DNA from 2 places in the Enterococcus sp. S86.2 genome. Region 2 is predicted to be linked to the other one. Evidence: a T-box and tRNA genes for the amino acid it is inferred to sense, from the RefSeq annotation. Region 2 holds a T-box; the other holds one or more tRNA genes.
What was found. The T-box of region 2 lies ahead of AC6R0T_RS03495 (valine--tRNA ligase). A T-box ahead of a tRNA ligase gene usually reads a tRNA of that ligase, here a tRNA-Val.

Region 1 (14,513 bases), 430 kb from region 2:
TTATTAGATAAACCTGAAGGCCGCGTAGTAGATATTGAAGCGGATTATGTTGGTTTTGATGTGCCAAATGAATTCGTCGTAGGCTATGGCTTAGACTATATCGAACAATACCGCAACCTACCCTATGTAGGCGTTTTAAAACCTAGCGTTTACGAATCAAATTAATCCGCTAAATGAAATGACTTGTGATACAATAAAATGGTCAGGATTGATAAAAATCACACAAACAATATTTGAAGGACCTTTTTTAAACGGAAAAGAGTTGTTTTAAAATAACGATTTTTCAAAAAAAGACTTTCGATTAATTAAGGAGGGCAAGCATGAACAAAAAAGGTAATAATGGTATGTTAAAAAATACCTTATACTATGTACTCGTGCTTTTGGCCATGATTACGGTGGTTTATTTCTTATTTGGAAATAACAGCCAACAATCGCCAGATATCGAGTACTCTACTTTCCGCCAACAACTATCTGACGGTAAAGTGAAGTCATTTAGTGTACAGCCGGTGAATGGTGTTTATAAAATTACCGGGGAATACAAGGACAAACAAAAAGTAGAAAACAATAATGGGTTAACCGTTTGGGGCGAAACAAGCAGCGAGTCAACGCACTTTGCCACAACGATTTTACCAAACGATAATACATTGAAAGAAGTTACTGCACTAGCGGATCAAGAAGACGTGAAAACAGTAATTAAAGAAGAGTCCAATAGTGGTCTTTGGATTTCTCTTCTAATGACCTTCTTACCACTTGTGATCATCATTTTCTTCTTTTACATGATGATGGGACAACAAGGTGGCGGCGGTGGCGGTGGCGGCCGTGTTATGAACTTTGGCAAATCAAAAGCCAAAGAAGCTGACAAAAAAGCCAATCGGGTTCGTTTCTCTGACGTTGCCGGTGCCGAAGAAGAAAAACAAGAACTAGTCGAAGTAGTTGAATTCTTAAAAGATCCACGCCGCTTTGTTGAATTAGGCGCAAGAATTCCTGCTGGTGTGTTATTAGAAGGACCTCCCGGAACTGGTAAAACATTACTTGCTAAAGCCGTAGCAGGCGAAGCTGGCGTACCGTTTTATTCCATTTCAGGTTCTGACTTCGTTGAAATGTTCGTCGGTGTCGGAGCATCTCGGGTAAGAGACTTGTTTGAAACTGCGAAGAAAAATGCACCTGCGATTATCTTTATTGATGAAATCGATGCTGTTGGTCGCCAACGTGGCGCGGGTATGGGGGGCGGTCACGATGAACGTGAACAAACCTTGAACCAATTACTCGTTGAAATGGATGGTTTTGATGGCAACGAAGGCGTTATCGTTATCGCTGCAACAAACCGTTCTGACGTATTAGACCCAGCGTTATTACGTCCAGGTCGTTTTGACCGTCAAATTTTAGTTGGTCGTCCTGACGTTAAAGGTCGTGAAGCAATTTTACGTGTTCATGCCCGGAACAAGCCGTTAGCTGACGATGTTGATTTGAAAGTTATTGCCCAACAAACGCCTGGTTTTGCGGGGGCAGATTTAGAAAACGTCTTGAACGAAGCTGCTTTAGTAGCTGCTCGTCGGAATAAGAAGAAAATCGATGCTTCTGATATCGATGAAGCAGAAGATCGCGTTATTGCCGGTCCTGCGAAAAAAGACAAAGTAATCAGCAAACGGGAAAGAGAAATGGTGGCTTACCACGAAGCCGGACATACGATTGTTGGTTTAGTTCTATCTCGTGCTCGTATTGTTCATAAAGTAACGATTATCCCACGGGGTCGTGCTGGCGGTTATATGATTGCTTTACCAAAAGAAGATCAAATGTTAATGACCAAAGACGACATGTTTGAACAAATCGTTGGGCTTTTAGGTGGACGGACTGCTGAAGAAATAATTTTTGGTGTGAAATCCACAGGAGCATCTAATGACTTTGAACAAGCGACAGGTCTTGCCCGCAGTATGGTAACTGAATACGGAATGAGTGATAAATTAGGTCCGGTTCAATATGAAGGCAATCACCAAGTCTTTGTCGGTCGTGATTATGGTCAAACAAAAGCTTACTCTGAACAAGTAGCCTATGAAATTGACCAAGAAGTACGTCGTATCCTAAATGAAGCGCACCAAAAAGCGCATGAAATTATTGAAGCGCACCGGGCACAGCATAAGTTGATTGCTGAAAAATTATTAGAGCATGAAACATTGGATGCTAAAGCCATTAAATCCTTGTTTGAAGAAGGTAAAATGCCAGCAGGAACAGAAACAGAAGAGTATCCTTCTGAAAAAGCACAAACCTTTGAAGAAGCTAAACGCGCATTAGAAGAAAAAGACGCGCAAAAACAAGCCGAAGAAAAACAAGATTTTGAAGAAGCAAAAGACTACTTCGATGCTGAAGCAAAAGAAGCAGAGTTCCATCCAGAACAAGAAACAAAAGAAGTTCAAGATGAATTGAAACAAGAAAAAGATGAAACAGACAAAGATGCATAATCTTATGTTTCATAAGACGTGATAGTTTTTACTATTGCGTCTTTTTTTCATATAATGAAGCGAATTTATATTAAATAAAGAAATGAGGAGTCTGTGTGAGAAAGCTTTATATCAAACAAAAAGTGTTTAGTATTGGTGAGAAATTTAACGTGACCGATGCCGACCAAGAACCTTTATATCATGTTCAAGGTAGTTTTTTGAAAATTCCAAAGCAGTTCACGATTTTTGATCGCAATGATCACGTTATCGGTGAAATTACCAAAAAAGTTTTAGCGCTTTTGCCTCAGTTTACAGTTATGATTGATGATGAGGCGGCCATTGTGATTAAAAAGGAATTGACTTTATTTAAAGCGCGCTACCATATTGAAGCAGACGGAATTAGTGTGCAGGGAAATTGGTGGGATATGGACTTTGAAGTTGTAAAAGACGGTCTGCAAATTGCAGTTATCAATAAACGCTGGGTTTCATGGGGAGATACGTATGAAGTGACAGTTTTTGATGAACGTTATGAAAAACTAATCGTTGCTTTAGTCGTAGCAATTGATTGTGTCAAAGCAGACGACAATGCAGCGGCATCTTCTGCAAGTAGTTAAGCTAGTGGCGAAAGAGGCTTCTTATGGCAAGAGGTCTCTTTTTTGCCAGATAAGAAAATATAAGTTTTTTTCACCAGTAAAAACATTACAGCAGACATTATAACGATGTCTGGTTTTGCAAACTCGCTTAATCGCCAATAAGCAAAAATTTTATTGCGTCTAAGCAGCGATGTATCGAAATTTTAGTTTTATGGCTTAGTCTTGAAGGATTCCTTCAGGTGTTTTTTGCAAGGGGATGACAAGAGTGGAAAAGTATAGGGAGTTTTTTCATACTTTTTCTTAATTCAATCTGATAAAGTTGAAAAAAATGCAACTTCCTTGTATGATTCAGAAATGAATGCCAAGTCAGTTGCAGGTTGGACTGTCAGCAAGTGAAATTTATCTTTTAACTTACCACGCAATTATTAAACGACAAAGGAGCAAAATCATGAGTGATTATTTAATTAAAGCATTGGCTTATGGCGGTTTAGTCCGAGCATATGCAGTAGATGCTACAAAAACAGTGACAGAAGCCCAAAAACGTCACGATACATGGAACACGTCTTCGGCTGCATTAGGTCGTACCTTAGTAGGAAGTTTATTATTAGGGGCTACTTTAAAAGGTGACGATAAATTAACGGTTAAAGTAGAAGGAGATGGTCCTGCTGGGGCGATTGTGGTGGATAGTAATGGTTATGGCGATGTAAAAGGCTACATTAAAAATCCTCACTTAAGTTTACCCCTTAACGAAGCTGGCAAAATTGATGTACGGGGAGCAGTCGGGACAAAAGGGATGTTCACCGTTATTAAAGACTTGGGATTAAAAGAACCATTTTCTGGTCAAACACCGCTTGTTTCTGGTGAATTGGGAGAAGACTTCACCTATTACTTAGCTGTTTCAGAGCAAATTCCTTCTGCTGTCGGTTTGAGTGTCTTAGTGGATACGGACGATAGTATTAAAACTGCTGGCGGTTTTATGCTGCAAATGATGCCGGGAGCTACAGATGAAATCATTACAGCTATTGAAACCAACTTAGCCAATATGCCACGGGTTTCTGATTTATTAGATGCTGGGAAAAAACCAGAAGAAATTTTAGATGCGTTATTACCTGACACTGATTTAATGATCCTAGAAGAAAAATCCGTCCAATTTAAGTGTGATTGTTCTAAAGACAAGTTTGCTGAAGCGATTATTGCTTTAGGACCTGATGAAATTAAAGCGATGATTGATGAAGACCATGGCGCTGAAGCAGTTTGTGCGTTTTGTGGTAATAAATATGAATACACGGAAAAAGACTTGGAAGCTTTAATGCAGGAGGCAGTAAAAAATGACTAATCAAACATGGAAAATCGGCAACGTGGAAATTCCTAATCGGGTTGTCGTGGCGCCAATGGCGGGGATTACCAATGCCGCATTTCGAGTAACGGTCAAAGAATTTGGCGCAGGCTTAGTAGTCTGTGAAATGATTAGTGACCAAGGAATTCATTTTCGTAACAAAAAGACATTAGAAATGCTTTACATTGATGAAAACGAACATCCTTTAAGCGTTCAAATTTTTGGTGGCAATAAAGATTCTTTAGTTGAAGCTGCGAAGTTTGTTGCTGAAAACACCCAAGCAGATATCATTGACATCAACATGGGGTGTCCGGTTAACAAAGTTATTAAAGCCGAAGCTGGTGCGAAGTGGTTACTAGATCCCAACAAGGTCCATGAAATGGTAGCAGCAGTAACAAGCGCAGTGAATATCCCAGTTACCGTTAAAATGCGAATTGGCTGGGACGATCAACACGTTTTTGCTGTTGAAAATGCGAAAGCTGCCGAAGCTGGCGGGGCGTCAGCAATCGCAATGCACGGTCGCACGCGGGTACAAATGTATGAAGGAAAAGCTAACTGGGATATTTTAAAAGAAGTTAAAAAGAACATTAGTATTCCTTTTATGGGTAATGGTGACGTGAAAACACCGCAAGATGCTAAAAGAATGCTAGATGAAGTCGGTGTTGATGGTGTGATGATTGGTAGAGCAGCATTGGGTAATCCGTGGATGATTCACCGTACCGAACGCTATTTAGCTACAGGTGAGCTCATTGACGAACCAACTCCAGCTGAAAAAATTCAAACTGCTAAAGTTCATTTGCAACGTTTAGTTGACTTAAAAGGTGAGATGGTAGCGGCAAGAGAATTTCGCCAACATGCATCCTATTACTTAAAAGGGATTCCGCGAGCAGCTAAAACAAAAGTAGCTGTTAATCAAGCAGAAGATCAAGCAACAATTGTCGCAATTTTAGATGATTTTGTCGCCAAAATACAAGGTGCGCAATTGGCCCACAGCGCACATTAATCTAAGCTTTTTTTCAAGCCGAAGCTGATTTTCGGCTTGCTTTTTTTTGGTTTCATTGGCATTATAAGGAAGAATAGACTAGAGAGTTATAGTAGTTGGCAATTTTTTTGGGTTACAAAATTTAACTTGTAATGGATAAACCACTACTTCAACTAAAAAACAAGGAGGAAAACGCGTGACTGAGGAACAACAGCAACAGACACAAGAAGAATTGAACGATCAAATGCTGGTGCGTCGCCAGAAGATGGAAGCACTGCAAGAAAATGGAATCGATCCTTTCGGAAAACGTTTCGAACGCACTCACAATTCCGCAGAATTACATGAAATGTTTGATCAACGGACTAAAGAAGAATTAAGTGAAATGAACCTATCTGCTAGCGTAGCAGGTCGTATGATGACAAAGCGCGGTAAAGGTAAAGCAGGCTTTGCCCATTTACAAGACCGTGAAGGCCAAGTCCAAATCTATGTGCGTAAAGATGAAGTAGGAGAAGAAGCCTACGAATTATTTAAACATGCAGATCTTGGCGATTTTTATGGTGTCGTAGGTCAAATTATGAAAACTAACACGGGTGAAGTTTCAATCAAAGCGCGTGAGTTTATTTTATTATCAAAAGCATTGCGCCCGTTACCAGACAAATATCATGGCTTGACCAACGTAGAGCAACGTTACCGTCAGCGCTATTTGGATTTGGTAGCAAACAGGGAAAGTTTTGAACGTTTTACAAAACGTAGTCAAATCATCAGTGAAATTCGTCGTTACTTAGATGGTTTGGGTTATTTGGAAGTGGAAACTCCAGTCTTGCATAACCAAGCTGGTGGTGCTGCTGCACGTCCTTTTATCACACATCACAATGCATTAGATATGGACTTGTATTTGCGTATCGCATTGGAATTACACTTAAAACGTTTGATCGTTGGTGGAATGGAAAAAGTTTATGAAATCGGTCGTGTCTTCCGTAATGAAGGGATTGATACAACCCATAACCCTGAATTTACTATGATTGAAGTGTACACGGCCTACACCGATTATCGTGACGTAATGGATTTAACAGAAGGTATCATTCGGAATGCTGCACAAAAAGTTTTAGGTACAGGTAAACTTACTTATGACGGTAAAGCAGTTGACTTAGACACTGAGTTCAAACGCGTCCATATGTTAGATGCTATTAAAGAACAAACCGGTGTTGATTTCTGGCAAAAAATGTCTTTAGAAGATGCACGTGCTTTAGCTAAAGAACACAATGTTGAAATTACAGATGCTATGGAAGTTGGACATATCATTAATGAATTCTTTGAAACGTTTGTAGAAGATACCTTGATTCAACCTACTTTCATTTATGGCCATCCAGTAGAAGTTTCACCATTAGCGAAGAAAAATCCAGAAGACGGCCGCTTTACAGATCGGTTTGAATTGTTCATCGTTGGCCGTGAGTTTGCGAATGCTTTTACTGAATTAAATGATCCAATCGACCAACGCGCTCGCTTTGAAGATCAAGAAAAACAACGTGAAGCTGGTGATGATGAAGCTCATGGCGTTGACGAAGACTTCCTAGAAGCTTTGGAATATGGTATGCCGCCAACCGGTGGTTTAGGTATCGGGATTGATCGTTTAGTTATGCTTTTAACAGACGCACAATCAATTCGTGACGTATTATTATTCCCAACAATGCGCTAGAATTTCTAAGAGTTCTTGAAAACCAGTTTCAAATTGGTTTTCAAGAACTCTTTTTTTATGATTTACCAGCGAAAAACAAGTGAATAATAAAACTGAAAAAGCTTTATTCACGAATGATTATGATGTAGCAACTTTATATTAATCGGGTATACAAAAAAACAAAAAAATATAGATAAAATCGTTGACCTGATACGATTTAGTTGGTATATTATTACTTGTCCGTTAGCGACTTGGCTATTTTCAAAAATCACAAGAAAAAAGTTTTGAAAAAAACAAAAAAACTTGTTGACAGCAAGCTAACTACTTGCTAAACTAACGGAGTTGCTTGATGAGCGGCGAACTTCTGAAATATCATTTCAAAAAGTTTTTAAAACTTTTTGAAAAAACAGTTGACAGGAATTAAGTCAGCTGATAAGATATAAGAGTTGCTGAAACATTTCAAAAAGCAACCAATTGCAAGTTAGATAAATACATTTAACTTCGCAAGTAGACCTTTGAAAACTGAACAAAGCAAGCAAACGAACCAATGTGTAGGGCGCTTCTTTTATAGAAGCAAACAACATGCAAGCAATAGCTAGCAAAGTTAATTTTTATTTGAGCTTAACAGTCTATGACTGTTCAAACACTTTTTATGAGAGTTTGATCCTGGCTCAGGACGAACGCTGGCGGCGTGCCTAATACATGCAAGTCGAACGCTTCTTTTTCCACCGGAGCTTGCTCCACCGGAAAAAGAGGAGTGGCGAACGGGTGAGTAACACGTGGGTAACCTACCCTCAAGCGGGGGATAACACTTGGAAACAGGTGCTAATACCGCATAACAATACCAAACACATGTTTAGTATTTGAAAGGCGCTTTTGCGTCACTTGAGGATGGACCCGCGGTGCATTAGCTAGTTGGTGAGGTAACGGCTCACCAAGGCCACGATGCATAGCCGACCTGAGAGGGTGATCGGCCACACTGGGACTGAGACACGGCCCAGACTCCTACGGGAGGCAGCAGTAGGGAATCTTCGGCAATGGACGAAAGTCTGACCGAGCAACGCCGCGTGAGTGAAGAAGGTTTTCGGATCGTAAAACTCTGTTGTTAGAGAAGAACAAGGATGAGAGTAAAATGTTCATCCCTTGACGGTATCTAACCAGAAAGCCACGGCTAACTACGTGCCAGCAGCCGCGGTAATACGTAGGTGGCAAGCGTTGTCCGGATTTATTGGGCGTAAAGCGAGCGCAGGCGGTTTCTTAAGTCTGATGTGAAAGCCCCCGGCTCAACCGGGGAGGGTCATTGGAAACTGGGAGACTTGAGTGCAGAAGAGGAGAGTGGAATTCCATGTGTAGCGGTGAAATGCGTAGATATATGGAGGAACACCAGTGGCGAAGGCGGCTCTCTGGTCTGTAACTGACGCTGAGGCTCGAAAGCGTGGGGAGCAAACAGGATTAGATACCCTGGTAGTCCACGCCGTAAACGATGAGTGCTAAGTGTTGGAGGGTTTCCGCCCTTCAGTGCTGCAGCAAACGCATTAAGCACTCCGCCTGGGGAGTACGACCGCAAGGTTGAAACTCAAAGGAATTGACGGGGGCCCGCACAAGCGGTGGAGCATGTGGTTTAATTCGAAGCAACGCGAAGAACCTTACCAGGTCTTGACATCCTTTGACCACTCTAGAGATAGAGCTTCCCCTTCGGGGGCAAAGTGACAGGTGGTGCATGGTTGTCGTCAGCTCGTGTCGTGAGATGTTGGGTTAAGTCCCGCAACGAGCGCAACCCTTATTGTTAGTTGCCATCATTTAGTTGGGCACTCTAGCGAGACTGCCGGTGACAAACCGGAGGAAGGTGGGGATGACGTCAAATCATCATGCCCCTTATGACCTGGGCTACACACGTGCTACAATGGGAAGTACAACGAGTTGCGAAGTCGCGAGGCTAAGCTAATCTCTTAAAGCTTCTCTCAGTTCGGATTGTAGGCTGCAACTCGCCTACATGAAGCCGGAATCGCTAGTAATCGCGGATCAGCACGCCGCGGTGAATACGTTCCCGGGCCTTGTACACACCGCCCGTCACACCACGAGAGTTTGTAACACCCGAAGTCGGTGAGGTAACCTTTATGGAGCCAGCCGCCTAAGGTGGGATAGATGATTGGGGTGAAGTCGTAACAAGGTAGCCGTATCGGAAGGTGCGGCTGGATCACCTCCTTTCTAAGGAATATTACGGAAACTACACAGTTTGTAACTTGTCTTTGTTCAGTTTTGAGGGGTTTACTCTCAATTTAAAAGCACTATGGGGCCTTAGCTCAGCTGGGAGAGCGCCTGCTTTGCACGCAGGAGGTCAGCGGTTCGATCCCGCTAGGCTCCATTGACAACATTGGTTGTCATGATTTTGTTCATTGAAAACTGGATACTTGAAGAAAAAATCAAAACAAACCGAGAACACCGCGTTGAATGAGTTTTTTAATAAGTTCAATTGCTTATTTTCTTGAGTAAGCTTCTATCGCTAGAAGAACTGCTCAAAACCAGACCGTAAGGTCTTATAAGGTTAAGTGAATAAGGGCGCACGGTGGATGCCTTGGCACTAGGAGCCGATGAAGGACGGGACTAACACCGATATGCTTTGGGGAGCTGTAAGTAAGCTATGATCCAGAGATTTCCGAATGGGGGAACCCAACATCTTTTATAGGATGTTACGTATACGTGAATACATAGCGTATACGAGGTAGACGCAGAGAACTGAAACATCTAAGTACCTGCAGGAAGAGAAAGAAAAATCGATTCCCCAAGTAGCGGCGAGCGAAAAGGGAACAGCCCAAACCAAGATGCTTGCATCTTGGGGTTGTAGGACTCCAATATGGTAGTTCTTTCAGATAGTCGAATGACTTGGAAAAGTCAGTCAAAGAGGGTAAAAACCCCGTAGGCGAAATTTGGAAGGCACCTAGGAGGATCCTGAGTACGGCGGAACACGAGGAATTCCGTCGGAATCCGGGAGGACCATCTCCCAAGGCTAAATACTCCCTAGTGACCGATAGTGAACCAGTACCGTGAGGGAAAGGTGAAAAGCACCCCGGAAGGGGAGTGAAATAGATCCTGAAACCGTGTGCCTACAACAAGTTAGAGCCCGTTAATGGGTGATAGCGTGCCTTTTGTAGAATGAACCGGCGAGTTACGATTGCATGCGAGGTTAAGTTGAAGAGACGGAGCCGCAGCGAAAGCGAGTCTGAATAGGGCGAATGAGTATGTAGTCGTAGACCCGAAACCATGTGATCTACCCATGTCCAGGTTGAAGGTGCGGTAAAACGCACTGGAGGACCGAACCCACGTACGTTGAAAAGTGCGGGGATGAGGTGTGGGTAGCGGAGAAATTCCAAACGAACTTGGAGATAGCTGGTTCTCTCCGAAATAGCTTTAGGGCTAGCGTCGAAGTTAAGAATGATGGAGGTAGAGCACTGTTTGGACTAGGGGCCCATCTCGGGTTACCGAATTCAGATAAACTCCGAATGCCATTCATTTATATTCGGCAGTCAGACTGTGAGTGATAAGATCCATAGTCGAAAGGGAAACAGCCCAGACCACCAGCTAAGGTCCCAAAATGTATGTTAAGTGGAAAAGGATGTGGGGTTGCACAGACAACTAGGATGTTGGCTCAGAAGCAGCCACCATTTAAAGAGTGCGTAATAGCTCACTAGTCGAGTGACCCTGCGCCGAAAATGTACCGGGGCTAAACATACTACCGAAGCTGTGGAGTACACCGAAGGTGTATTGGTAGGAGAGCGTTCTAAGGGCGTTGAAGGTAGATCGTGAGGACTGCTGGAGCGCTTAGAAGTGAGAATGCCGGTATGAGTAGCGAAAGACAGGTGAGAATCCTGTCCACCGAATGACTAAGGTTTCCTGGGGAAGGCTCGTCCGCCCAGGGTTAGTCGGGACCTAAGCCGAGGCCGATAGGCGTAGGCGATGGACAACAGGTTGATATTCCTGTACCCGTTGTATTTGTTTGAGCAATGGAGGGACGCAGGAGGCTAAGAAGTGCAGACTGATGGATATGTCTGTTCAAGCAGTAAGTCTTGAGATGAGTCAAATGCTTATTTCTATAAGGACAAGCTGTGATGAGGAGGGAAATAATAGTACCGAAGCTTCTGATGTCACACTGCCGAGAAAAGCTTCTAGTGAGAAGACAACGGCCCGTACCGCAAACCGACACAGGTAGTCGAGGAGAGAATCCTAAGGTGAGCGAGAGAACTCTCGTTAAGGAACTCGGCAAAATGACCCCGTAACTTCGGGAGAAGGGGTGCTGACCGCAAGGTCAGCCGCAGTGAATAGGCCCAAGCGACTGTTTATCAAAAACACAGGTCTCTGCAAAATCGAAAGATGAAGTATAGGGGCTGACGCCTGCCCGGTGCTGGAAGGTTAAGAGGAGTGCTTAGCGTAAGCGAAGGTACGAATTGAAGCCCCAGTAAACGGCGGCCGTAACTATAACGGTCCTAAGGTAGCGAAATTCCTTGTCGGGTAAGTTCCGACCCGCACGAAAGGCGTAACGATTTGGGCACTGTCTCAACGAGAGACTCGGTGAAATTTTAGTACCTGTGAAGATGCAGGTTACCCGCGACAGGACGGAAAGACCCCATGGAGCTTTACTGTAGTTTGATATTGAGTGTCTGTACCACATGTACAGGATAGGTAGGAGCCGTAGAGATCGGGACGCTAGTTTCGAAGGAGGCAATGGTGGGATACTACCCTTGTGTTATGGCCACTCTAACCCGCACCACTAATCGTGGTGGGAGACAGTGTCAGATGGGCAGTTTGACTGGGGCGGTCGCCTCCTAAAAGGTAACGGAGGCGCCCAAAGGTTCCCTCAGAATGGTTGGAAATCATTCGCAGAGTGTAAAGGCAGAAGGGAGCTTGACTGCGAGACTTACAAGTCGAGCAGGGACGAAAGTCGGGCTTAGTGATCCGGTGGTTCCGCATGGAAGGGCCATCGCTCAACGGATAAAAGCTACCCTGGGGATAACAGGCTTATCTCCCCCAAGAGTCCACATCGACGGGGAGGTTTGGCACCTCGATGTCGGCTCGTCGCATCCTGGGGCTGTAGTCGGTCCCAAGGGTTGGGCTGTTCGCCCATTAAAGCGGCACGCGAGCTGGGTTCAGAACGTCGTGAGACAGTTCGGTCCCTATCCGTCGCGGGCGTTGGAAATTTGAGAGGAGCTGTCCTTAGTACGAGAGGACCGGGATGGACTTACCGCTGGTGTACCAGTTGTCTCGCCAGAGGCATCGCTGGGTAGCTATGTAGGGAAGGGATAAACGCTGAAAGCATCTAAGTGTGAAGCCCACCTCAAGATGAGATTTCCCATTTCTTAAAGAAAGTAAGATCCCTGAGAGAAGATCAGGTAGATAGGTCAGGAGTGGAAGTACAGTGATGTATGGAGCGGACTGATACTAATCGATCGAGGGCTTAACCAAAGTAAAAGAAAACTCGGAAGAGTTTTGAAAAACTTCAAGATCCAGTTTTGAGTGAATGAAATTCACTTAATTAAATAGTGTGGTGGCGATAGCGAGAAGGATACACCTGTAACCATGCCGAACACAGAAGTTAAGCTTCTTAGCGCCGATTGTAGTGAAGGGTTTCCCTTTGTGAGAGTAGGACGTCGCCACGCGAACTTATGGGGGTTTAGCTCAGCTGGGAGAGCATCTGCCTTACAAGCAGAGGGTCAGCGGTTCGAACCCGTTAACCCCCATATGAGCCGTTAGCTCAGTTGGTAGAGCATCTGACTTTTAATCAGAGGGTCACAGGTTCGAGCCCTGTACGGCTCATAAGAAATATGCGGGTGTGGCGGAATTGGCAGACGCACCAGATTTAGGATCTGGCGCCTTACGGCGTGGGGGTTCAAGTCCCTTCACCCGCATAAAAGGCCGGCTTAGCTCAGTTGGTAGAGCATCTGATTTGTAATCAGAGGGTCGAGGGTTCAAGTCCTTTAGCCGGCATCAAAACCATGCGGAAATAGCTCAGTGGTAGAGCACCACCTTGCCAAGGTGGGGGTCGCGGGTTCGAACCCCGTTTTCCGCTTTACTTTAAAAAGTAAAAAAGCCGGGGTGGCGGAACTGGCAGACGCACAGGACTTAAAATCCTGCGGTGAGTGATCACCGTACCGGTTCGATTCCGGTCCTCGGCATTAGAAAGATGCGCCCATAGCTCAACTGGATAGAGTGTTTGACTACGGATCAAAAGGTTAGGGGTTCGACTCCTCTTGGGCGCGTAGTAATAATTTAACGGGAAGTAGCTCAGCTTGGTAGAGCACTTGGTTTGGGACCAAGGGGTCGCAGGTTCGAATCCTGTCTTCCCGATTTAAAAGAAATAAGGGGCCTTAGCTCAGCTGGGAGAGCGCCTGCTTTGCACGCAGGAGGTCAGCGGTTCGATCCCGCTAGGCTCCATATCATTTTAATAGTAATAATAAAGTGATTATTCGCGGTGTAGCTCAGCTGGCTAGAGCGTCCGGTTCATACCCGGGAGGTCGGGGGTTCGATCCCCTCCGCCGCGATTTTTTAGAGCCTGGACCTTTAGCTCAGTTGGTTAGAGCAGACGGCTCATAACCGTCCGGTCGTAGGTTCGAGTCCTACAAGGTCCATCCGTGGCATTGTAGATTTGATTTTTTTGGAGGATTACCCAAGTCCGGCTGAAGGGAACGGTCTTGAAAACCGTCAGGCGGGTAAAACCGTGCAAGGGTTCGAATCCCTTATCCTCCTTTGCTACAATTCTATATTTATGTAGAGAGTTAGTAAAACTTATATTATCGCGGGATGGAGCAGTCTGGTAGCTCGTCGGGCTCATAACCCGAAGGTCGTAGGTTCAAATCCTGCTCCCGCAATTTTAAAAACTAAATCCTGGTCCCGTAGTGTAGTGGTTATCACGCCTGCCTGTCACGCAGGAGATCGCGGGTTCGAGTCCCGTCGGGACCGCCATGCGGGTGTAGTTTAGTGGTAAAACCACAGCCTTCCAAGCTGTTGTCGCGAGTTCGATTCTCGTCACCCGCTTTTAGTTTTTAAATATGGGCCTATAGCTCAGCTGGTTAGAGCGCACGCCTGATAAGCGTGAGGTCGATGGTTCGAGTCCATTTAGGCCCATTACAAAATCAAAACATTTTTGGTTTTTGGGGAAGTACTCAAGTGGCTGAAGAGGCGCCCCTGCTAAGGGTGTAGGTCGGGAAACCGGCGCGAGGGTTCAAATCCCTCCTTCTCCGTTCTAGCTGGCCCGTTGGTCAAGTGGTTAAGACACCGCCCTTTCACGGCGGTAACACGGGTTCGAATCCCGTACGGGTCATTTTTTTTTTTTTTTTGGAGGATTACCCAAGTCCGGCTGAAGGGAACGGTCTTGAAAACCGTCAGGCGGGTAAAACCGTGCAAGGGTTCGAATCCCTTATCCTCCTTTGCTACAATTCTATATTTATGTAGAGAGTTAGTAAAACTTATATTATCGCGGGATGGAGCAGTCTGGTAGCTC
Region 2 (14,513 bases):
TTAATACTTCTTCTGCTTCATCTAAAATTTCAAAAACGCGGGTTGAAGCAGCTGATGCGCTTTGTAAAACAGAAGAAAGCTGTGTGATATTACCTAAAGGCTGACTGATTTGCCAAATATATTGAATAAAGGCTTGCAGTTGTCCAACAACAATTACACCGCCAATAACGTAATAGCTCCCTAAGACCGCCATTACAATATACGTGATATACGCAGTCAGCGAAACAAGCGGCATCATAAGCCCCGAAATAAAGGACGCTTTAAACCCAAAATGTTTTAATCGGTGATTGACCGTTTTAAATCCGTCTAAGGTTTCTTTTTCCCGACCGTAGACTTTTAGCACACTAAAACCGGTCATATTTTCTTGGACGTAACCATTTAAATCTCCCAAAGCATTTTGCATTCCTTGGAAATATTTTTGGGACATTTTAATAATTCCTCGTGAAATCAACATTGAAGCCGGAATCATAATAATCGATATCAAGGCCATTGGAACGTTGATGTAAAACATCATTGCAAGTGCCATAATAATTCCCAAAACTGCGTTGACAATTCCGATTAAGGCTTGTTGCATCGCACCACTAACCGCATCGACGTCATTGGTTACACGGGATAAAATATTTCCTTGTTGATTTTTATCAAAGTATGAAACTGGCAGACGATTAATTTTTTCATCAATATCTTGCCGCAGGTCATACATTGCACTTTGGACCACATTGGTTATCAGCAATCCTGACAGCAATTGGGCGATACAATAGCCCACCCCCACTGCAGTAATCCAAATCAAACATTTAAAGACATAATCAAAGTTAATCTTTTGTCCCTCTGCAATATTTTTAGCAACTTCTGTTGTGGGCAAACCTGCAACATAGGGCATTGCTGCATTTAAGGCCACCGTCAAGACGACAAAAAATAAAACTAAAAGAGCCGTAATTTTATAAGGGCTCAAGTAACGAGCCAAACGTTTTAAAGAAGAGAATGATTTCATTGTGCCAATTCCTCCTCTGATAGCTGAGAAGCTGCAATATCATAATAAATACTGCAATTTTTCAGAAGTTCTTGGTGCGTTCCCATTCCAACAACATTGCCTTCATCTAAAACAATGATTTTGTCAGCATGCATAATTGTCCCAACTCGTTGCGCAACAATTAGAACTGTCGCGTGGGTCGTTTCTTTTTTCAAACGAGCCCGTAATTTGGCATCTGTTTGATAGTCCAGTGCCGAGAAACTATCGTCAAAAATATAAATTTCTGGATCGCGAATAATCGCACGGGCAATCGCTAAACGTTGCTTTTGACCACCGGAAAAATTAGTGCCGCCTTCTGACAATTCGGCATCAAAGCCCTTTGGTGTTTGGCTAATAAAATCGGCAGCTTGCGCAATATCAACTGCCCGCTGCATATCAGCTTGGGTAGCGTCTAATTTTCCATAACGTAAGTTTTCAGCAATCGTTCCAGTAAATAAGAGCGCCTTTTGGGGAATGTAACCAATTTTTTGCCGTAAACTTTTTAAGCGGTAATCTTTTACATTGACCCCATCAATGACCACTTCTCCTTCACTTACATCGTAAAAGCGCGGAATTAATTGAATTAAAGTGGATTTACCAGAACCAGTACTGCCGATAAAGGCGACTGTTTCACCGGGTTGTGCGGTAAAACTCACATTACGAATCACTGGGCTTTGGGCATGACCCGGATAAGCAAAGGTAACATTTTTAAATTCGACATAACCCTTTGTTGCTGTTGTAGTAACGCCATCTTCTTTTTCAACAATTTCAGAAGTTGCATCTAACGCTTCTTGAATACGGCGAGCAGAGACAGCTGCTCTTGGATACATCATAAAGACAGAAGCAAACAGCATGAAAGAAAATAAGGCATGGAAAATATATTCGATAAAAGCAATTAAGTCCCCAATTTGCAGACTGCCTTGGTCAATTTTGATTGTCCCATTCCAAATAATTAAAACCATCACGATATTAAATAAGAAGAAAAATCCTGGTTGTGCTACTGCCATTAAGCGAAACAAACTTTTTGAGCTAGATGCATAAGCCTTATTTACTTTTTCAAATCGATTTTCTTCAAATTTTTCATTAACAAAAGCACGAATTACCCGCAAACCAGACAAATTTTCTCGTAAAATAGCGTTGATTTTATCCAAATTCCCTTGTTGTTTTGTCGATAAGGGATCAGAGAATTTGGCAATTGCAATCACCGCTAAAAGTAAAATCGGTAAGGCCGCTAACACGTACCAGCTTAAAGATGGGCTCGTTCGAAAAATCATATATAAACTGACAATAAACATCATAGGGGTCATAAAACCAGTTCGCAAAATATTTTGCATGAATAACATAATTTGATAAGCGTCATTAGTCACTCTGGTAATTAAAGAAGACACCCCGATTTGTTCGTATTCATAATGGGAATATCCTTGTGTTTTTTCAAATAGATCATCGCGAATATCCGCCGTAATGTTGGTTGTAATACGGGTCGTGAAGTAGCCCAAGAGAATATTCATCACCACTCCCAACACAGTAATAATAACCATTAACAGCCCCAACTGCTGTACTTGACTAAAACTTTTGGCTGGAATAGCTGCATCAATCATCCGCGCTAAAATAGTTGGTAAACCCAGCTCAATGATAATAAAACCAAAGACACAGATGAAATCAAAAAGTAATAGTTTTTTGTAGCGCATTGTATAATGCCACATCAATTTCATTTCTTTTCCCCCTTTATTAAAATGAAGACAGGCACTGCCTGTAAACGCGTAAAATTAAAACAGATAGCTAATGAAAGAAAAATGGACACCCCTTTTAAAAACCTCAAAGGGTGTACCTGAGCATGAATAAATTTTCGCATTACCTTCACTATACCACAGTGAAATTTTTAATTGTAGATAAAATCAGCAGAAATTTACTGAATGTAACCCCTTTATGCCCTTTGCCTTTTCTATACTTATTGAAAAATCTATGCTAAAATATCAGTAATTGGGCGCAAAAAACGCCAAAGGAACGGTTGAATTAAAAAATAAGCGGAAAGTAAAGACGAGACTTTCTCTTTTTGAAAATCAGCTGATTTTCAAAAAGCATCCAAAATTTAGCGGAGAATTTGCTGACAATAAAAAGTTATTTGCTTTATCTATGCAAAAATTTTTTTCAAAAGTTGCTCCCTTATTTTTTGATTGCCATAATTCTCGTATTTGCCATCATTTAGATGCCATTTTTATACCGTTTAATTAATAATAAAGGAGTCAAACAGATGATCTACAAAATTTATTATCAAGAAACAAAAGTACGCAATCCAAAAAGAGAACAAACCCTATCGATTTACGTAGAGGCAGCCGATGAAGTCACTGCCCGCGCATTAGTTGAAGAACATACCCCATACAACATCGAATTTATTCAAGGGCTAGACGAAAATCATTTAGCTTATGAAAAAGAAAATGCCGACTTCAAATTGACGGAGTTTTAAAATGAAAGTCTCTTTGAAGAACAACGAAACCGGCGTCTTCGGAATCGGTGGTCTCGGTGAGATTGGAAAAAACTGTTATGGGGTACAATTCCAAGATGAAATCATCATCATTGACGCTGGGATCAAATTTCCAGAAGATGAATTACTTGGAATTGACTATGTCATTTCCGATTATAGTTACATCGTGCAAAACTTGCCAAAAGTTAAAGCCCTTGTAATTACTCACGGTCACGAAGACCATATTGGGGGAATCCCCTACTTATTGCGCCAAGCCAATATTCCAATATACGCTGGCCCACTTGCTTTAGCTTTAATTACCAACAAATTGGATGAACACGGACTACTGCGTGATGCCAAACTTCATGAAATTAATGAAGATACGATCATTCGTTTCCGTAAAACTTCCGTTAGTTTTTTCCGCACGACACATAGCATTCCAGATGCTTTAGGGATTGTGGTGAAAACACCATCTGGTAATATCGTTCAAACGGGTGATTTTAAGTTTGACTTTACACCCGTAGGAGAACCTGCAAACTTGCACAAAATGGCACGAATTGGGGAAGAAGGCGTTTTATGCCTTTTATCTGATAGTACCAATGCGGAAATTCCAACTTTTACCAAATCAGAGAAAATTATTGGTACGTCAATTTTAAAAATCTTTGAAAAAATTGAAGGACGAATCATTTTTGCCTCTTTTGCTTCCAACATTTTTCGACTGCAACAAGCTGCTGATGCTGCCGTTGCAACCGGACGCAAAATTGCAGTCTTTGGTCGGAGTATGGAAAATGCCATGATTAACGGTCAGAAATTAGGCTATATAAAAGTTCCCGATGGCACTTTTATTGATGCCCATGAAGTTAATCGCTTGCCAGCAAATGAAGTTTTAATTTTATGTACCGGCTCCCAAGGTGAACCCATGGCAGCTTTAAGTCGCATTGCCAATGGTACTCACCGACAAATTCAAATTCAGCCAGAGGATACCGTGATTTTTTCAAGTTCACCAATTCCAGGAAATACAACGAGTGTTAACCACTTAATCAACTTGTTGATGGAAGCTGGCGCAGAAGTAATTCATGGTAAAATCAACAACATTCATACTTCTGGTCATGGCGGCCAAGAAGAACAAAAATTAATGTTACGTTTAATGAAGCCAAAATACTTCATGCCTATTCATGGGGAATATCGGATGTTAAAAATCCATACGCAATTGGCTCAAGATACTGGCGTACCAAAAGAAAATTGTTTCTTAATGGAAAATGGTGATATGCTAGCTTTAACTGCAGACAGTGCCCGAATTTGTGGTCATTTCAACGCTGGAGATGTCTATGTTGACGGTAGTGGTATCGGTGATATCGGAAATGTTGTCTTGCGCGATCGCCATATCTTATCAGAAGAAGGATTAGTTTTAGCCGTTGCAACGGTTGATCTTGCTAAAAAAGAAATTTTAGCTGGTCCAGATATTTTATCCCGCGGTTTTGTTTATATGCGGGAATCCGGTGAAATGATTAACGAAGGTCAAACACTGCTTTTCAAAGCCTTAAGAGAAGCCATGAATCAGCCTGATTGTAATGAGTTCAAATTAAGAGAAGCAATGTCGAATGCTTTGCAACCTTATTTATTTGAAAAAACCGAGCGTCATCCGATGATTTTATCCATGATTATGACACCGGAAAATTAATTTAAAGTAACGACTACGGCACAGTTTAATATTTAAAATATCCCAGTACAAAAGAAAGAGCAAAGCTTAACACAGCTTATTCTTCTTTTAGTACTGGGGTATTTTTATTTAGCCTTAAAATAAGCGCTCCAACTCACCATTATTAAATAAAAAAATCCTCAGAATAAATTCTGAGGATAAAATGCCTATTTAAAAATAGTTTAGGCTTTTTCTACGTTAGTAGCTTGAGGACCGCGGTCTGATTCTTCAACGTCGAAAGTCACTGCTTGACCTTCTTCTAAAGTTTTGAAACCGTCGCCTTGGATTGCAGAGAAATGTACGAATACATCGCTGCCATCTTCACGTGAAATGAAGCCAAAACCTTTTTCTGCGTTAAACCATTTTACTGTACCATGTTCCATGGGTGAAAACCTCCTTGTGCTTTGCACGAATTGATGTGTAACGTTGTTGGCAAAGAATAGAGGTGACCCAAATGTTTCAACTTCTATCGCTAAACCGCTAAACAAAATTACACTAATATTTTACACTTGCCCGATTTTTTTTGCAAGCCTGCTAATTCCATAAACCTTCTTCCCGCAAGCTAATGTATTCGCTACCACCAATCACCAAATGATCCAATAATTCAATTCCCATCATTTCACCACATTCCTTTAGTCTTTTAGTAAAAACGATATCATTATGAGAAGGGGTTGGACTACCAGAAGGATGATTGTGGCAAATCACTATCCGGGCAGCAGCAATTTTCACTGCTATTTTAAAAATCTCACGGGGATGGGCAATCGATTGATTTAACGAGCCAATAAAAATTGTCTTTTTTTGTAAAATTTGATTTTTTGTATTTAAATAAATACACAATAAATGTTCCTGCTCGTAATCTTTCATCTCCTCGGCTAACATACAACCCAATTCATAACTTGAAGAAACATGTCCGATTTTAGGACATGACGCTTTTCCTATTCGCTGTCCCAATTCAATTGCAGCCAGTAATTCTGCTGCCTTTGCTTCTCCAATTCCTGAAATTTTAGTTAATTCCTGTAGTTCTGCTCTTTTAAATTGATATAAATCACCAAAGTAATGCAATATTTCTGCAGCGAGCTCACCTGCAGTAGCTCCTTTATAACCTGTTCGCAAAATAATAGCTAATAATTCTTGTTCTGAAAGCACTTTTGCTCCTTTTTCCTTTAAACGTTCTCGTGGACGCATACTAAGTGGTAATACTTTTTTCCCCATCAAAAAACTCCTTTGCACTCTTTTAAATAAGATACGCAAAGGAGTTGTCATTCATTTTTAACTTAGATAGTTTTTTACTTCATGTAAAGAAGGTAAAACAGCGCGTGTCTTTGCTGCTAACACTTCATCTGGAGGAAGTAAATCCGGGATCATAATTACCGGAATATTCGCTTGAAATGCGGCTAAAACGCCATTTTGTGAATCTTCTAAAACTAGCGTTTCTGCCTTTTTGGTCCCTAGAATAGCTTGTGCTGCTAAAAAAATTGCCGGATCAGGTTTAGCCCGCAGTACATCTTCACACGAGACAATCTTAGGAAAATGCTTGCTTAAATCGGCTCGAAACAATAATTCATCGATTACTTTACGTTGATTACTAGAAGCGATGATCCAGTCTATTTTTGCCGCTTGCAGATAAGCTAACAGCTCCATGACCCCCGGTTTTAAAACCGCCTGACCACTAGCAAACATCATTTTCGTATTCTCATAGGAAGCTGCAATAAAATCTGACACTTGTGTTTTACCGAATTTGTGATCAAACATTTCGTGATAACGTTTTATTACCTCTTCATCTGAAATGCCGAGTAAATCTAGATACAAGTCTTTATCATAGGGAATGCCAAATTTATCTGCCGCTTTTTGGGCACCGGCATAATAAAGTTGCTCCGTATCAAAAATTAATCCGTCCATATCAAAGATAACACCTTTAACTTGCATGTGCGCCTCCCATTTCTAGCAATAAGCTTCTTACCTCTGAAACAAAATACAATGAGCCAGTTACAAGTAACAACGATTCATCATCCATTTTTTCTAAAATCTCGGCCAAACCAAATTGCCATAAAGAAACAATCGACACCCGCTTATCATCAATATTGACAAAATCATCATCTAATTTGATTGCTCTGGGGTAATCAAATGTCGTTAAATAAATATGACCATTTTTTAGTTTTAGTAATTCTTGTAGCATTTCAGTGACATTTTTTGTCTCTAAAGCTGAAAACAAAATATGCAATTTGCGACCTTTGAATTCATCTTGCATGGATTCAACTAAGCGCTTCATAGCATGGGTATTATGTGCACCATCTAAAATAATTAATGGTTCTGAGCTAAGTCGCTCCATGCGAGCTGGCCAAAACGTCTGTTGCAAAGCTTTTTTAATTTCTTTTTCCTGCCAATTAATCTTGTTTAATGCACAATACAATTCAAATAACTGAATTGCAACCCCCGCATTTTCCGGCTGATGACGTCCAATTAGCGCTGTTTTTAAATTTTTTAATTTTCCGTTTTGATTACGAAAATCAAACCATTCGCCCCAATTATCATCTGGATGCAAATAAGTGACCTCGTATTCTTTACCAAAGCGATAAATTTCGGCATTATTTTTTGTGGCGGTATCTATAATGACACCTAATGCATTATCTGCAATATTCCCCGTTACAACTGGAATGTTTGGTTTAATAATCCCGGCTTTTTGCGCTGCAATCTCCTCTAAGGTGTCTCCTAGAATTTCGGTATGGTCATAACCAATCGTCGTTATCCCAGTCAACATCGGCTCCACGATATTGGTAGAATCTAACAATCCGCCTAGACCTACTTCAATAATTGCAACATCGACTTTACCGACAAAGTAATCCAAAGCCAGCGCTGTTAATACTTCAAATTCCGTAATGCCGCTAACCGCTTCTTGCTGATCTAATTTTTCAACTAATGGTTGGTACTTATTTACCAATGTGACCAATTCTTCATCCGTGATAAATTTGCCATTAATGGCAATTCTTTCGTGGAAACTTTCAATATAAGGTGACGTGAAAGTGCCAACGACAATCCCTGCTTCTTGTAACATTTCTTTTAAATAGCTAACAGTTGAACCTTTCCCATTGGTACCGGCAATATGAATTGTTGGTACTTTTTTTTCAGGATGATCAACTAAAGCTAATAATGCTTTAACGCGCTCTAACCCTGGTCTTTGGCCAAAGGGTCTGCGACTGTGAATCCATTCAATTGCTTTACTTCCCGTTTCTACCATTTTTCCCACCTCACCGCTTCATTATAACAAACTCCTAGGTAAAGAAAAAAACAAATCGTTGCCATTAGAAAATACAGCTTAGTTTCATCTCACATTTTTACAACTAAACCATTGCATCACCAGACACTTATTTTGTCTAATTTCATCACTGAACTTTCATTAACCATAGTGCTATTCCTTTTTTAATCTCGATAAAAAGAGAGTAAGGACCTGTGCCCTTACTCTCTTATTTATTTGACGCCATATTTTTCGTTCTTTTAAAAATAAGCGATTTATTCAAATAGGTATAAAAATCACCTTAGCTTTTTTATTGCTAAAACAAAACACTCATTTCTAATTTAGCTTGATAATACCAAGTGCTTTACTTAATCGTCCGCAATTGTTCAATTCGTTCACTAACTGCCTTTTGTTTATCTAAATAATCGGCTTCTTTGGCCCGCTCTTCTGCTACGACAGCCTCAGGAGCATTTGAAACAAAACGTTCGTTAGCAAGTTTACCTTGGACGCGTTTTACTTCATTGTTCCATTTTGACAATTCTTTTTCTAAACGTTGCAATTCTTCATCAATATTGATTAGACCTGTTAGTGGCAAGTAGATTTTTGCACCCGTTAAAACAGCAGACATCGCAAGTTCTGGTGCGTCAACTTCTCCTGAGATCACCAACTCTTCTGGGTTGCAGAAGCGTTCAATATAGTTTTTATTAGCAACTAGAAATTCATCAATTTCAGCATCTGTGGTATGAATTAACAAAGTAATTGGTTTAGATAATGGTGTATTCACCTCGGCACGAATATTTCGTACCGCACGAATCAATTCAATTAAGAATTCCATGCCTTTTACAGCTGCTGCATCGTTAAATTCTGGTTGAACAACTGGATAAGCTGCTGTTACTAGTGACGTTCCTTCATGAGGCAATTTGCTCCAAATCTCTTCTGTTACAAATGGCATGATTGGGTGCAACAAACGCAAGATTTGATCTAGTGTGTAGACCAAAATACTCTTGTTCATTTGTTTAGAACTTTCATCTTCTCCGTATAAAACTTCTTTACTCATTTCAATATACCAATCACAGAAATCATCCCAAATGAAATTGTATAATTGACGACCAGCTTCACCAAATTCAAAGCGATCAAACAAGTCGGTTACTTTTTCAACTGTCTCATTTAAACGGGTTAAAATCCAGCGGTCTGCCACTGTTTTTTCCCCATTTAGATTAATATCTGCAGCGGTCATACCTTCGACATTCATCAAAACAAAACGAGCAGCATTCCAAATTTTATTGATAAAATTCCAGGCAGCATCCATTTTTTCATAACTAAAACGCACATCTTGACCAGGAGCAGAACCATTGGATAAGAACCAACGCAAGGCATCTGCCCCATATTTGTCAATGACATCCATTGGATCAATCCCGTTACCAAGCGACTTACTCATCTTCCGCCCTTGTTCATCCCGAATTAGCCCATGAATTAAAACGTTGTTAAATGGACGTTCACCAGTAAATTCCAAACTTTGGAAAATCATCCGGCTAACCCAGAAAAAGATAATATCATATCCGGTAACTAATGTATTGGTTGGGAAATAGCGCTTGTAATCTTCACTATCTGTATTAGGCCAACCCATAGTTGAAAATGGCCACAAAGCAGAAGAGAACCACGTGTCCAATACATCTGGATCTTGAACCCAGTTTTCACTATCGCTAGGTTCTTGCATACCGACATACATTTCTCCGGTTTCTTTGTGATACCAGGCTGGGATTTGATGTCCCCACCACAATTGGCGCGAAATTACCCAGTCATGAACATTATCCATCCAACGCAAGAATGTTTGATTAAAGCGTGGTGGGTAAAATTCAACGGCATCTTCTGTTGTTTGGTTTTCAATTGCTTCTTTGGCAAGAGGTGCCATCTTCACAAACCATTGTGTTGATAAGCGGGGTTCCACCACTACGCCGGTCCGTTCTGAATGCCCAACATTATGGTTCATTTTTTCAATTTTAACCAAGCGACCGATTTCTTCTAAATCTGAAACGATTAATTTTCGAGCAGCAAAACGATCCATACCAGCATATTTTCCTGCTAAATCATTCATCGTCCCGTCATCGTTCATGACATTTACCCGTGGCAAGTCGTGACGATTTCCTACTTCAAAGTCATTGGGATCATGAGCTGGCGTAATTTTTACAACCCCAGTTCCAAATTCACGGTCAACATATTCATCGGCGATAATTGGAATTTCTTTATTCACTAATGGCAAAATAACGGTTTTGCCAATATATTGTTGGTACCGCTCATCTTCTGGGTGAACCGCAACCGCAGTGTCTCCTAACATAGTTTCAGGACGGGTTGTCGCAATTTCCAATTCACCTGTTCCATCACTTAAAGGATACGTCATATGATAAAAAGCACCTTCAATATCTTTATGAATCACTTCAATATCTGATAAGGCAGTGCGGGCTTGCGGGTCCCAGTTGATAATATATTCACCACGATAAATCAGATCTTTTTCGTATAAGGTAACAAAAACTTTGCGGACTGCTTCTGACAACCCTTCATCTAAAGTAAAACGTTCCCGAGAATAATCTAAAGAAAGACCCATTTTAGCCCATTGCTCACGAATATGATCGGCATATTCATCTTTCCATTCCCAAACGTTATCAATAAATTTTTCCCGACCTAAATCATAACGAGAGATTCCTTGTTCCCGCAATTTTTCTTCTACTTTGGCCTGCGTTGCAATACCGGCATGATCCATTCCTGGTAGCCATAACGTATCAAAACCTTGCATCCGTTTTTGGCGAATAATCATATCTTGCAAGGTTGTATCCCAAGCATGACCTAAGTGTAATTTTCCGGTAACATTTGGTGGTGGGATCACAATAGAATAAGGTTTTGCTTTTTTATCCCCACTTGGTTTAAATAAATCTTCGTCCAACCATTTTTGATAACGGCCTGCTTCCACTTCTTGTGGATTATACTTTGTTGATAAATTATCAGACATTTTTTTGCCCCCTTAAATTTTAAAAATTAACTAGCCTTTGCAAATCAAAACTTTAATCTCAACCGCCTGTAAACTAAACAATAAAAATTCCGCGCTTGATTTCTCGCATGAAAAATAATTTTTCATGCTAAAACATCTTCGCTATAAAATGAATCCTTGCTACTTTAATAAACCAATAAAAATTATTCTTAAAACTTAAATCTGTTTAACAATAAAAAAAGTCCTAAGATGCCAAGCATCTTAGGACGTAAATTTACGCGGTACCACCTAATTTGTAGATCACTCTACCTCTTAAGCGTGAGTTAACGGTCACGAAACGTTTGATTTTACTAAAATTTCCAATCAAAGACTCCCAAGCTACCTTCGCAAAACTTACGTGGAAATCTCTCAGCTGTGATTTCCTCTCTCAAACGCAGTCTTCTACTACTCCTCTTGTTCAACGTCTGGGCTTATTCTACAATGAAGCATACCAAGTGTCAAATCAGAATTTTTAAATTAAACTTTTCGCCGCTGCTAGCGCTTTTTCATAATCTGGCTCTTGACTAATTTCTGGTACAATTTCCCGATATTGAATCACGCCTTCTTTATCCAAAACAAAAATAACGCGGGCATAGTGATTGGTTGCTGGAATTAATAAATGATAGTTTTCATCCATCGTATTATCCGGATCATGAAGCATTAACATATCTACACCTTCTTGCCCACACCAAGCAGCTTGTTCTACTTTGGTATTATTTGAAATAGTGGCAAAATTAAGCTCTTTTATTTGGCTTGCTTCCATATTAAAACGTTTGGTTTGAATAGCGCAAACACGGGTATCAATATCTGGCACAACACTTAAAATTGTTGGTTTATCTAAAAAATCGGTAACCGTATGTTTAACATCTTGCAAGTCTGCTAAAGTAAAAGCTGGCGCTTTTTCACCAACGGCTGGTTGTTCACCGGGTAATGTTACGGGTTGGCCTTTTTTTGTTAATTCCATTTTATCTTCTCCTTTTACTGATGTTGTTAAATATCTTGCTACATTCAGTATAGATAAGGATCGGTAAAAAACCAAAGATACTGCTTAACTATTTGCCACCGCTGTTTTATCTTGATACGTTTGGTCAAAGAAAATCAACGTCTGTAATTCTGTCGTTAAGTCGATGTATTGCACATGCACATTTCCTGGTACGTCCACGCGGTCTGGTGCAAAATTTAAAATCGCCGTAATCCCCGCTTTTACAATCACATTTACTGCTTCTTGCGAGAACTGACTTGGCACAGTCGAAATTGCAACCGTCACACACTTTTCCTTTGCAATTGTATCAAATTCGGCCATACTGTAAATTTCATGACCATCAATCACTTTTCCGACTAAATCTGGATTATTATCAAAAACGGCAACAATATTCAAATTACTATTACGCCGAAAATTGTTGTTTGCTAATGCTTTCCCTAGATTCCCAAAGCCAACTAAAGCAATTCTTTTTTCTTCATTGGTATCTAAAATACTATTAAAAACCTCAATCAAATAACTAACATCATAGCCATAACCACTTCGACCCAATTCCCCTAAATGGGAAAAATCGCGTCGAATAGTAGCAGAAGGAACTTGTGTGATCTCTGCAAATTCTTTTGATTTAATTCGTTTAATACCGGAGTCTTGTAACATATTTAAATAGCGTAAATATAAAGGCAAACGTTTCGCTGTTGCCTTAGGAATCTGTTTTAACTTACTATCTTCGACCATGATTGGCTCCTTTGTTCGTTTTTTCACATAGTCAGTGTATCATGCCACAGACATCCTCGCAAGTTATTTTGATAGCAAAACAAATTCACAAAGTTTTTTTAATAACAAAAAATGATAGATCTATCTGTTAGTCACAAAATTAAAAAAAAATATCAATTCAATTTGCCTCATATTTTTGCCAGAATCTCGCAGCAAGGCTTTTTACGAAAAAAAAGGAAAGCCGCAGCTTTCCTTTTTCAAGTATTAAATTTTATACTTCTTCGTTCACTTTAGATTTGCGGTACCAGATGAATGCACCTGCCATCAATGCCACACCTACTGCTAGGAATGCGATGATACCAGTGCCACCAGTTGAAGGTAAAAGACCTTTTTTAACGTTATCTACAGTTTTTGATGGAATTAACGTTGTTGCACCTTCAGCTGTATTAGGAGCGATTGTAAATTGTACAGGAGCATCTAATTTAATATACTCATTAGGCGCAGCTGTTTCGTGCAAGTCATACTCGCCATAATCTAAACCTTCTACATTAATCACACCATTTGCATCTGTTTCTAATTCAGTAGCGCCATTTGCAGCTAATACATATTTGCCATCTTTTTTTGTGAATTTTAAAGCTTTAGTTGTATCCTCTCCATGTTTAGTAATAACAAATTTAGCACCAGCTAATTTTGCTTTTGTGTTTTTATCTTGCTTAACAAATGTATGGCCACCATAAATTAATTTTGGTGTCTCATAAGAATAATTTTTGTCCCCAACTGTCACAGTTGCTTTATTTCCAAACTTTTGATATTCTTCTGCTTCGTCTGTTACTACCATTTGGTAAGAAGCAGTAAAGGATTTGCCTGCTAATGCTTGTACAACAGCTTGATCAACTTTAAAGTCAACGGTAAAGCCACCATCGTTAGTATTTGCAGTAATTGTATAGTGAGTGCCTGCAACTAGTCCAGGACCACCTTCTGACGGGGTAATCGTCACTGCGCCATTAATGTCGCTGTCACCCTCTGGTACAACTAATTCTAACCCTTTACTTGGTGTATCAGTAAAACCATATGAAGTTTTATCTTTGATTTTAGCTGGAATAGTGAAGTTAATAGTAAAGTCGTGAACTTTTCCTACTTCAGTCCCATAGATATGGTTTGTTTTGTCAGCATCTGTAAGATCAACTTCAGTCAATCCATCTGTATCTAAGTGCTTGCCATCTGTAAATGTTACATCTTTTGGATACAAATGTGCAGTTGTTAAATATTTACCAGCACTATTTGTCAATGGTAGTGAAACAATTAATGGAGCTGCATGTGTGCCCACATTATCTGGAATTGTTGTTTCAATAAACATATACACGCTATGCTTGTCATTAGTTTTGTATGCTAAGTCATTA

Region 1: it encodes a tRNA-Val, which carries the amino acid that the T-box ahead of AC6R0T_RS03495 (valine--tRNA ligase) is inferred to sense. The anticodon was not compared.

Annotation. Positions count from the first base shown of each region.
Region 1 covers NZ_CM206813.1:346,267-360,779, forward strand. The annotation lists gene hpt (hypoxanthine phosphoribosyltransferase) at 1-165, shown strand, start outside; gene ftsH (ATP-dependent zinc metalloprotease FtsH) at 321-2,456, shown strand; gene AC6R0T_RS01455 (LURP-one-related/scramblase family protein) at 2,552-3,049, shown strand; gene hslO (Hsp33 family molecular chaperone HslO) at 3,477-4,364, shown strand; gene dusB (tRNA dihydrouridine synthase DusB) at 4,357-5,367, shown strand; gene lysS (lysine--tRNA ligase) at 5,543-7,042, shown strand; rRNA gene AC6R0T_RS01475 (16S ribosomal RNA) at 7,670-9,229, shown strand; tRNA gene AC6R0T_RS01480 (tRNA-Ala) at 9,314-9,386, shown strand; rRNA gene AC6R0T_RS01485 (23S ribosomal RNA) at 9,565-12,478, shown strand; rRNA gene rrf (5S ribosomal RNA) at 12,557-12,672, shown strand; tRNA gene AC6R0T_RS01495 (tRNA-Val) at 12,681-12,753, shown strand; tRNA gene AC6R0T_RS01500 (tRNA-Lys) at 12,757-12,829, shown strand; tRNA gene AC6R0T_RS01505 (tRNA-Leu) at 12,840-12,921, shown strand; tRNA gene AC6R0T_RS01510 (tRNA-Thr) at 12,928-13,000, shown strand; tRNA gene AC6R0T_RS01515 (tRNA-Gly) at 13,011-13,082, shown strand; tRNA gene AC6R0T_RS01520 (tRNA-Leu) at 13,103-13,188, shown strand; tRNA gene AC6R0T_RS01525 (tRNA-Arg) at 13,199-13,272, shown strand; tRNA gene AC6R0T_RS01530 (tRNA-Pro) at 13,287-13,360, shown strand; tRNA gene AC6R0T_RS01535 (tRNA-Ala) at 13,375-13,447, shown strand; tRNA gene AC6R0T_RS01540 (tRNA-Met) at 13,481-13,554, shown strand; tRNA gene AC6R0T_RS01545 (tRNA-Ile) at 13,568-13,641, shown strand; tRNA gene AC6R0T_RS01550 (tRNA-Ser) at 13,670-13,759, shown strand; tRNA gene AC6R0T_RS01555 (tRNA-Met) at 13,808-13,881, shown strand; tRNA gene AC6R0T_RS01560 (tRNA-Asp) at 13,900-13,975, shown strand; tRNA gene AC6R0T_RS01565 (tRNA-Gly) at 13,977-14,047, shown strand; tRNA gene AC6R0T_RS01570 (tRNA-Ile) at 14,064-14,137, shown strand; tRNA gene AC6R0T_RS01575 (tRNA-Ser) at 14,166-14,253, shown strand; tRNA gene AC6R0T_RS01580 (tRNA-Glu) at 14,262-14,333, shown strand; tRNA gene AC6R0T_RS01585 (tRNA-Ser) at 14,350-14,439, shown strand; tRNA gene AC6R0T_RS01590 (tRNA-Met) at 14,488-14,513, shown strand, end outside.
Region 2 covers NZ_CM206813.1:773,833-788,345, reverse strand. The annotation lists gene AC6R0T_RS03540 (ABC transporter ATP-binding protein) at 1-988, opposite strand, end outside; gene AC6R0T_RS03535 (ABC transporter ATP-binding protein) at 985-2,718, opposite strand; gene AC6R0T_RS03530 (hypothetical protein) at 2,987-3,238, shown strand; gene rpoY (DNA-directed RNA polymerase subunit epsilon) at 3,258-3,470, shown strand; gene rnjA (ribonuclease J1) at 3,472-5,148, shown strand; gene AC6R0T_RS03515 (cold-shock protein) at 5,349-5,549, opposite strand; gene radC (RadC family protein) at 5,701-6,378, opposite strand; gene AC6R0T_RS03505 (HAD family hydrolase) at 6,436-7,092, opposite strand; gene AC6R0T_RS03500 (bifunctional folylpolyglutamate synthase/dihydrofolate synthase) at 7,082-8,401, opposite strand; gene AC6R0T_RS03495 (valine--tRNA ligase) at 8,763-11,402, opposite strand; T-box leader at 11,641-11,851, opposite strand; gene tpx (thiol peroxidase) at 11,893-12,384, opposite strand; gene AC6R0T_RS03485 (redox-sensing transcriptional repressor Rex) at 12,469-13,134, opposite strand; gene AC6R0T_RS03480 (SpaH/EbpB family LPXTG-anchored major pilin) at 13,385-14,513, opposite strand, start outside.